Regions from separate parts of the Lysinibacillus sp. NPDC096382 genome, predicted to be linked through region 2. Evidence: predicted binding sites of a transcription regulator. Region 2 holds the regulator's gene; each other region holds the start of a gene.
The links. Region 2 encodes LexA, which represses DNA repair genes until DNA is damaged. Its sites were predicted from a motif close to CGAACATATGTTCG; they were not measured.

Region 1: ruvA (Holliday junction branch migration protein RuvA) is a predicted target of LexA. The motif match lies at 1,708-1,721, and genes of this name have one in related genera.
Region 3: ACIQZA_RS22455 (carbohydrate kinase) is a predicted target of LexA. The motif match lies at 1,761-1,774, and genes of this name have one in related genera.

Annotation. Positions count from the first base shown of each region.
Region 1 is NZ_JBIWFC010000023.1:1,309-4,595, reverse strand. Features, by position in the region: gene queA (tRNA preQ1(34) S-adenosylmethionine ribosyltransferase-isomerase QueA) at 1-3, opposite strand, end outside; gene ruvB (Holliday junction branch migration DNA helicase RuvB) at 21-1,025, opposite strand; gene ruvA (Holliday junction branch migration protein RuvA) at 1,044-1,664, opposite strand; gene ACIQZA_RS22335 (phosphotransferase) at 1,780-2,577, opposite strand; gene ACIQZA_RS22330 (LysM peptidoglycan-binding domain-containing protein) at 2,648-3,287, opposite strand, start outside.
Region 2 is NZ_JBIWFC010000001.1:469,091-472,377, reverse strand. Features, by position in the region: partial or broken gene ACIQZA_RS02205 (DJ-1/PfpI family protein) at 1-58, shown strand, start outside; gene ACIQZA_RS02200 (YneB family resolvase-like protein) at 246-923, opposite strand; gene yneA (cell division suppressor protein YneA) at 920-1,231, opposite strand; gene lexA (transcriptional repressor LexA) at 1,394-2,011, shown strand; gene ACIQZA_RS02185 (gamma-glutamyl-gamma-aminobutyrate hydrolase family protein) at 2,212-2,934, opposite strand; gene ACIQZA_RS02180 (prepilin peptidase) at 3,010-3,287, opposite strand, start outside.
Region 3 is NZ_JBIWFC010000023.1:27,361-30,647, reverse strand. Features, by position in the region: gene ACIQZA_RS22460 (pseudouridine-5'-phosphate glycosidase) at 1-632, opposite strand, end outside; gene ACIQZA_RS22455 (carbohydrate kinase) at 637-1,728, opposite strand; gene ACIQZA_RS22450 (hypothetical protein) at 1,924-2,175, shown strand; gene ACIQZA_RS22445 (MFS transporter) at 2,281-3,287, opposite strand, start outside.

The sequences.
Region 1 (3,287 bases), on a different contig from region 2:
CATGAAAATACTTCCTTCTTCTAGGTTTGTTGGGGATATTCATATCCAAAATGTTCGTAGGCTGAATGTGTTGCCACACGTCCACGTGGCGTACGCTGTATAAAGCCAATTTGCATCAAATATGGCTCATACACATCTTCAATCGTTACACGTTCCTCGCCTATAGATGCTGCCAGCGTATCTAAGCCTACAGGGCCACCACGGAAGCGCTCAATCATATTGGTCACAAGTTTATGGTCAATATGGTCAAGCCCTCTAGGATCGACTTGTAATAGCTCAAGCGCTTGCTTAGCAAGTCCCTCCGTTATCATACCATCTCCGAGCACCTGTGCATAATCTCGCACTCGTTTTAGCAAACGGTTAGCAATACGGGGTGTACCACGCGAGCGTGTCGCCATTTCAAGCGCTGCTACTTGCTCAATCTCAACATCAAATAAATGCGCACTACGTACAACAATTTCTGCAAGTGACGTATTATCATAATACTCTAACCTCAACAACACGCCAAAGCGATCTCTTAAAGGTGCTGATAATGCGCCAGCTCTTGTTGTTGCACCAACGAGTGTAAATGGCGGTAAATCAAGTCGGACAGAACGCGCTTCAGGGCCTTTACCAACGACAATATCTAAACAAAAATCCTCCATCGCAGGATAAAGCACCTCTTCTATGGCACGAGGCAGGCGATGAATTTCATCGATAAATAGCACATCCCCTGGTTCAAGTGAGCTTAAAATAGCTGCTAAATCTCCAGGACGTTCGATCGCAGGGCCGCTAGTCATGCGCACATTGACATTCATTTCATTGGCAATAACAGCAGCTAATGTAGTTTTACCAAGTCCAGGCGGTCCATATAGCAGCACATGATCTAAACTTTCCTGACGAAGCTTTGCCGCTTCAATGAAAATTTGTAAATTCTCCTTGACCTTATGTTGACCAATGTATTGTGCTAATCTTTGTGGCCGTAAAGATAATTCAAACTGTTCATCATAGCTACCCGCCTCACTAGCAATCATACGTTCAGACATGTACTTCCCCCCCTTTCACTATTTTAACTTTAATAGCAATTGTAAAGCTTGTTTCATAAATGCATCTGTTGTTTCAAGCTTGTCGTTTTCTTCGAGCTGTGGACGTATTTTTTCTAATTCTTTTTCAGAATAACCAAGTGCCATTAAGGCAAGAATAGCTTCTTCAAGCTCATGTTTATATGGATTCACACCAAATAACGGTAGCTCATCTTCTGTACTTGGTAGCTCAATAGTCTCCAACAATCCGCTAAGTTTACCTTTTAAATCTAGAATCATTTGACGTGCCGTTTTCTTACCCACACCAGGGAACTTTACTAAAAATGATTCATCTTCTCGTTCAATGGCACTGATAACCTGTTGCGGGTTCCCAGTAGCTAAAATAGCAAGTGCACCCTTCGGTCCAATTCCTGACACTAAAATAAGTTTACGAAACAGTTCTCGCTGATCTAAATTTGGAAAGCCATATAACACTTGTGCATCCTCACGTACATGCAAGTGAACAAAAATTTGTTGTTCAAGGGCCGATGTCCGGAACGCAAATGGATTTGGTGTATTTAGCTGCCAGCCAATCCCTTGTTGTTCAAGGACGATATACTCAGGAGTTATACGCTTTACTTGTCCTTTTAAATAATCATACATTCTATAATCCCTCACAATCATCGTCTTCGATTATAGCATATTACGAACGAATGCTCGACTATAAGAAATAACACAAGTAGTCGTTCACATAACAAAAATGACCGCCAAAAGACGGTCATTTCTTTATCATTTTATCAATATCGTACCACAATTTTGGCCAATATGTGAGGGCCCGTTTTGTAAATGGCACTAAATAATCTAAAAATACCAGTTGTTGATTTAATGGTAAATCCACTGCAAAAAGCCATTCACGTAATAGCTCATTTGGATATTTTAAACGATGTAGCTTTTTTTTATCTAATCGTTTCAACTCTGGTAGCTCAGCAAATATTTTACCAAGGTCATAATCTACGGCAGGTAATACACGATGTAACCATAAAATGTATTCATCATCAGCTTCCCCAAGGTGAGCCAAATCAAAATCAATTAAACGTAATTCCCCATCTGAGCACCATAAAAAATTATGATGGACGACATCTCCATGTAAAAGCGTTGTTTCTTTTTCAGCTACATCTTCCTGAGCGATTAGCTGTAACGATTTCTCACTATAATGTAAAATTTGATTGATTTCTTCTTTTGTTAAAAATGCACGAAATTCATTCCGTCTGCTTTTAAAACGCATATGACGCATTTGCCATTTTAAAAGCTGTGAATAGGTGTGCAAACCTGGCACCCGCTGCCAAGCAATTTTTTTATGTGTATCATGTAATGTATTTAAGAGCTTTAGTGATTCCTTCCGATCCTTTTTATGTGCAAAATTAGCACTATGACTTCCTTCTTGCCAATCTTGCACGATTAAATACTCATCTTCACTTTTCATTAAAGGTAAGATTAGCGAGGGCTCCAGATGTCCAAGTCGTCGATGTATAACCCTTACCTTTTCCGCTATTTCTATCTGCTTTGCTCGTTTCACAAAATAATTTTTGGATTGATATTTATACTTCCAAATATTAGGTTTTACTTCTTCAATGATATACGCTTTTTCACCATCGATAAGGCGTCATCCCGCCTGGAGAAAAATGCGGTGACATCCATGGTCCTACCGAAGCATGTGGCATATGGCAATGTGACGGACATGGCATTGGGCATGGTGGTGGACATGGCGGTGGACAGTAACATGGGTCCATTTGCCACGTCGGCATCATGACTGGTTGTGCATGACAACCACATGGCTGTTCCATTTCCGGCATTTGCTGATATTCAGGGCTCATAGGGAAGAATGGAGATGTACTAGATTCTAAGAATTCTCCCACCCCAGCAACTTTTTCGCATCCCATTTCACATGATGGTTGCTCTGGCATTGTATACGCCTCAACTTGCGGTTCCATAGGCATTTGCATCGGCATTTGCATTGGCATCGGCCAATACATATGATGATGCACTGGCTGATGGCAGCTTGCACAATGTGGTACCGCTGGCATTTGCGGCATGATAAAAATCGGTTGCGGCATTGGTGCTGGTGGTGGCGCCTCCGGTTGGGCTACGGGCTGTGGTTGAATTTGAATTGGAGATACAGTTTGCTCTACACTTGGCATGACAACGTTTTGATTCCAGCTAAGTTCAACAGGCGCTGGCTGAGGCATCGGCATTGGCATTGGATAAGGAATTGGAATCATCTGTGGT
Region 2 (3,287 bases):
CATTACTGTGGGTAAAGCCCTGCATCTCTCTTTTGATGAAAATTGGTACAGGGCATAAATAAAAATATCGCTAATTGATGATATAAAAATTTTTTATAGTGAATTTATAAGGAAGAGAGGTAGCAATCGCTACTTCTCTTATTTTTTTGCTATTCATTCTATTCGTCGATCGGGTCTACCCGTCAGTTTGGAACTTAGAACCTTTAAAAATTAAAAAATCAGCGGGACGATAAAACTCCCACTGATTAATACGTTACTTTATTTTGCCCGTTACCCTCTTGATGTTCCCGATATCTCCTATGGACTGTAGCTTTGCTTACTTCAAAGCCTAAACCTCTAAGCGTCATGGCGATTTCCTCAAAGGTGAAGCCTCGATTACGTAGGTTGACAATTTCGTCTATAGGAACATCCTTACGTTCTTGACCATTTGGATTTCCACGGTTAGATAAATTGTTTTCAGGGCGATAGCCATTTTCAACGGCACGACGCATGCCACGACGTATTTTAGCATTATGGATTCTGCGCTGGTACTCCTCTACGATTGCTAAAATTTCTAAGAGCATCGTATCCATTTCATTTAATTGTATAGGTCCCTCGTCTCGCATAGAAAAAACATCAGTTTCAGTTTTCTGCAATAAATGCAATACTGCCATTCGAGCATTTCCACGCCCTAAACGTGTTTCATCCTGTACAAATAATGCTTCTATTTCTTTTTCTTTAATGAAATCAAGCATTTCTAGTAAACCTTCACGTTCCACATCATAACCACTATGCTTGTCCATAAAAACACGCTTGACTTCGTAGCCCTGTTCTTTGGCATAGCGCATCAACTCCTCTTGCTGACGCTCTAATGAAGAACTTTGTGTCTCTTTTTCTGTACTCACACGGCAATAGACAACAGCCGATTGTTGATTCATTATCATTTTTCGTTTCTCGCAATTTCAATTGAATTTATAGGGGATTGGCCACCCACTACTGGAATCACTAGGGATTTACCTGCAATAATTTGTACGTTCGATAATTCATTTTCTGTTTTCACAAGCTTAATCCATTCATCCGTTTTCATTTTACCACGGTATTGATCGGCTAACGACCATAAGCTATCACCATGTGTGATTTCAATTTCTGTGTATGTTACATCGCCTGGGTCTGTTATAAAAAGGTATGCCGCCAAAAGCAGACAAGCTCCTAATAAAGTTGTAATATGTGGATTTTTCTTTAACCAGTTCATGTTTAAAACCCCTTTCCTAGAATGTTTGTTCGGAATATATGTTCTCATATTAATACGAACAAACGTTTTTGTCAAACACTTTTCGAACCTATGTTTGCTTAAGTGTTCGCATTCTGTTATACTATTAATTAGTAGAATGATTAAAAAAAGAGGTGAGCAAATATGAAAAAAGTTTCGAAAAGACAAGAGGCCATATTAGAGTTCATTAAAGAAGAAGTACGAGCAAAGGGGTATCCACCATCTGTACGTGAGATTGGTGAGGCAGTTGGACTTGCCTCAAGCTCAACAGTTCATGGGCATTTAGCTCGTTTAGAACAAAAAGGCTTGATTCGACGCGATCCAACTAAACCACGTGCAATTGAAATTTTAGAGCCAGAGGATTCTATTCAAAAGCAACATGTTATTCATGTCCCATTAGTTGGGAAGGTTACTGCAGGTTCTCCGATAACCGCTGTTGAAAATATCGATGAATATTTCCCACTTCCAGATATTTATGGTACAAGTGAAGATCAATTATTTATGCTTGAAATTATGGGTGAATCAATGATTGAAGCTGGCATTTTAGATGGAGATTTAGTGATTGTTAAACAAAAAGCAACAGCTGATAATGGTGATATTGTCGTAGCAATGACTGAAGAGAATGAAGCAACTGTAAAGCGTTTCTTTAAGGAAAAAAGTCATTTTCGTTTACAGCCTGAAAACTCAACAATGGAGCCAATTATTGTAGATCAAGTTTCTATTTTAGGGCATGTTGTAGGTCTATATCGTCGTGTACATTAAAAGTATCTCAATATTAAAGTATAAAAAGAGGTTATTATGTTCACAAATGGGCATATACCTCTTTTTCTTATCTTTTGAGTGTTATGTTAAACGCTAAAAAAGAACCCACTTGAAAATGGATTCCTTACACCTAGCAATATATTCATGTTCATCACCAAGGTTATCTAGAACCTTGGATAAATAATTAATGCTTATAAAGTTTATGCCTCTACCTTAAATTTCAAACTTGCCTTTACAAATGCAGCAAATAGTTTCTTTGATACTGCATCTCCTACAATAGCTAGCTCTTCAGGATGCCATTGTACTGCTAGACAAAATGGTAAATCATCATGCACTACCGCTTCAACGATACCATCACTTGATTTTGCTACCACTTTCAGCTTTTCTGCTACTACGTTTATTGCCTGATGATGAAATGAATTCACAGCAATTTTTTCTTCCTCAATAATCGTTTTTAATAATGTTTCAGGTGATAGATTAACATAATGTGTTGTAACACCTCGTGCTGCCTGTTGCACATGCTTTATTAATTTTTTACTATGATACTCACTTTCAATATCCTGATAGACTGTGCCTCCAAACGCAACATTTAGTATTTGAAGCCCTCGACAGATTCCGAGAATTGGCATTTTCCGAATATAGGCTGCATTAATTAAAGCAAGCTCCACTGCATCTCGTTCAGGATGAATCTTCCCTAATTTTGGTGCAGGTTCTGCGTCAAAGAGGAATGGATGTACATCATAGCCACCTGATAATAATAATCCGTCCGTCAACGATAAAATTTGTGCTACATCCTCTTCAACGCCAATTGGAATTATCAGTGGAACTCCCCCTGCTTCCATTATACTTTTGCTATAAGCAGCATTTAATCTTGAGGACAAATCATCCTCCGCAAAAGCCGTTATTCCGATAATTGGTTTCATCTTATCCCCTCCATGATCTTTATCTTGCATTCACTGCCTGACTATTAATCATTGAAGGAATCCATCAATGATTACTTACCAAAACCCAAGATACCAATTCATCAACGCATCCCCATAGAAATAGATGATAATAGCTGCTAGAGCAATAGAAGGTCCGAATGGTATAGGCGTTTTCCTTCCCTGTCCACGTATCTTTAATACAACGATGCCAACAATCATGCCAATTACTGCCGCTACAAACAGCGTCAAAATTGTATGTATTGTCCCGAGTACGAGACCAAGTAAAAAGAATAATTTAATATCGCCACCACCCATTCCACCTCTTGATAGAACAGCTATACAATACAATATGC
Region 3 (3,287 bases), on a different contig from region 2:
ATTTCTGCCACTTCCTCTGGCGTATCAATCTTGAAGTTTACATCAAAACCACTTTGGCGTGTATAGAATGCTGGTAGCTCATCTGTACCGTATCCAACAACTGGTACACCTTTTGTTTCAAGATATTCTAAAGTTAAACCAATATCTAAAATTGACTTAGCACCCGCACAAATTACAGCAACATTTGTTTGAGCTAATTCTTCTAAATCTGCTGAAATATCCATTGTTGTTTCTGCACCACGGTGTACGCCACCGATACCGCCAGTTACAAAAATTTCAATATTAGCTAGCTCAGCACAGATCATTGTTGCTGCTACAGTTGTCGCTCCTAATTTTTTTGTTGCTAAAAGATAGCCTAAGTCACGACGAGATGCTTTTGCTACACCTTGAGCATTACCGAACATTTCAAGTTCTTCATCTGATAAACCAATTTTAATTTTACCATCGATTAAAGCAATTGTTGCTGGTACTGCACCATTATCACGAACAATTTGTTCTACTTCACGTGCGGTTTGAACATTTTGTGGATATGGCATTCCGTGAGAAATAATTGTTGATTCTAATGCTACGATTGGTAAGCCTTTTGCTTGTCCTGCTTTTACTTCTTCTGATAATACGATGAATTCTTTCATGTTGTTATTCCTCCATTTCACTGTTTAACAAATCAACTGATAGCTCAGGTCTTACTGTATATGGGGATGCAAGCGTATTTTTAGCATTCGTTAAGCCTGCATCAATACATGTTGCAAAGGATTGCCCAGTAAGCCAGCTGTGGATTACAGCACTTACAAAGGCGTCCCCGGCACCTGTTACATCTTCAATTTTTTCTATAGCTTTCGCCGCGTAATGACTTGGCTTCGTTGTAACAGAAGCTGCATACACACCCTTGCTACCCGCTGTAATAATTACCTGGTCAGCACCTAATGTAAGAAATTGCTGTAAAGCCTTTTCATAATGCACAGAGTTTTCGATTTTATGACCAACAATCGTCTCTGCTTCATCTGTGTTACAAATAAACCATGTTACACCTTGCAACGTATCAGGTAATCGATTCATTTTTGGCGAAGATACCGGTACGATGACAAACGGAATGTCACGGGCAATTGCAACCTGCTGTATGTAAGCCACTGTTTCCTTTGGACAGTTCAAGTCCATAATAAAGCAGCCTGCGTTCATGAGCATTGCCTCATGTTTTTTTAGCAAACTTGGCAATAAAAGATCATATACTTCCATATTTGCTACCGCTAATGCTAGCTCGCCCTGCTCATCCATAATCGCAGTATAGGAACCAGTTGAAGCGTCTGGTAACTGCTCCACATAACGTAAATTCATAAATGGCTCTGAAGCTTCTTGGATCACTTGCCAATCAGCATCTTTGCCGGCAGTAGTCAGCAATGTTACTTGATGATTTAATCTGCCTAAGTTTTCAGCAATGTTTCGTCCTACACCACCTACACTAAATGAAGAGCTTGCAGGATTGGATGTACTGAACTGGACATTCCCCTTCACATGAAATTTTCGGTCAAGATTGGCTCCACCGATACAAATGATTTCATTTTCCTCAGGCAAAATATACGCACGGCCTACAATTTTCCCCTGTTTCGTCAAGCTCGATACTAAATTAGCAAGGACTGGTCGAGACAGATTCATCTTATCGGCCATCTCTTGTTGAGACATAAACGGATTCTGGCGAATTAATGCAAGGACCGCCTGTTCCCTTTCATTCATAGCATCACCTTTTATTATATTTGTTTATATTATAAACTTTTGTTTGGTCGGTGTCAAAAATTTTTTAAATGAAAAAAGTTGAAACCAATATGATATTGGCTTCAACTTTTTAGTGATAACTATTGCCTCAATGGAATTAAGGTGTCGTGTATAGAAGGGGTGCGAAAGCGAAGTGTAACGTAGCAACAGCAACAAATGTTTTCTGCGTGTGAAATCAATAGCGGCGGAAATTCGGGTTTTGCGGCGTTCTTTTCTTGGTTAGCGGCGCAATTTTATGGTTTAGCGGCGTTCTTCCTTCGGTTAGCGGCGCAACTTTATGCTTTAGCGGCGTTCTTCCTTCGGTTAGCGGCGCAACTTTATGCTTTAGCGGCGTTCTTCCTTCGGTTAGCGGCGAATTCCAATATTAGCTGGACAAATGTTTTCTGTGTGAAAGCGAAGCGACAGTAACAAATGTTTTCTTTGGAAAACGAAGCAATAGTGAAATAGCTGACAAAATTTTGAGAACCGACGATAGTCAAGAGTCTCGCTCTAAGCAAAGCGAGTAACTAGTTATCAAATATTGGCATGATGAGGCGTTTGTTTTTTCACGATGATGACAAATAAACTTGCCAATGCACAGAACATTCCAGCAAGGAAAAAGGCCCAAGTATATGAATTGAAAAACTTATAAATGAGGCCTCCACCATAGGCAGCAACTGCAGCTCCTGCTTGATGTGATGCGAAAATCCACCCATAAATAATGCCACTTTTATTCGTACCAAAAATTTGTCTAGAAATACTAATCGTTGGGGGTACTGTAGCAATCCAATCTAATCCATAAAATATTGTAAAGATTGTCAGTAAAGTTAGCGACCCTTGCATTAATGCATACGGGAGTAAAAGCAGAGACGCTCCTCTTAAAAGGTAGTACCAAAACAATAACCATCGATTATCAAAACGATCAGACAGCCACCCGGATAAAGTAGTCCCTACAAGATTAAACACTCCCATAAAGGAAAGAAAGGATGCAGCGGTTACTAAAGGGACACCAAAGCTAATACAGTAAGAAACAAAATGAGTACCAACTAACCCACTAGTTGAAAGTCCACAAATAAAAAAACTTCCCGCTAATAGCCAAAATTCTCTCTTCCTTATTGCCTCAAATAAACCATTAAAAGCAATACTAATCGGATTTTTCTTATGATTCTCTTGTTGCACGACTAGATCTTCTTCCAGTCCATAAGGAAGAATCCCTATATCCTGTGGTTTATTTTTCATAAATATTGAAATAGCGACGAACATAACAATACTTAGAATAAGCATTAATCCAATCGCCCATCGCCAAGAATAATATTCAATAATAATCGCCAATAATGGTAAGAGAATTAACTGCCCTGTTGCAGTACTCGCCGTTAAAATTCCTACTGCCAACCCTCTACTTTTCACAAACCAATGATTAGCTACATAAGGACTTAACACCGTTAAAAAAAGACTTGCTCCTAAACCAATAATACCGCCCCATATAACGATTAACTGCCATGATTGAGTCATGAAAAGCGTAAGCATCATGCCAATGAATA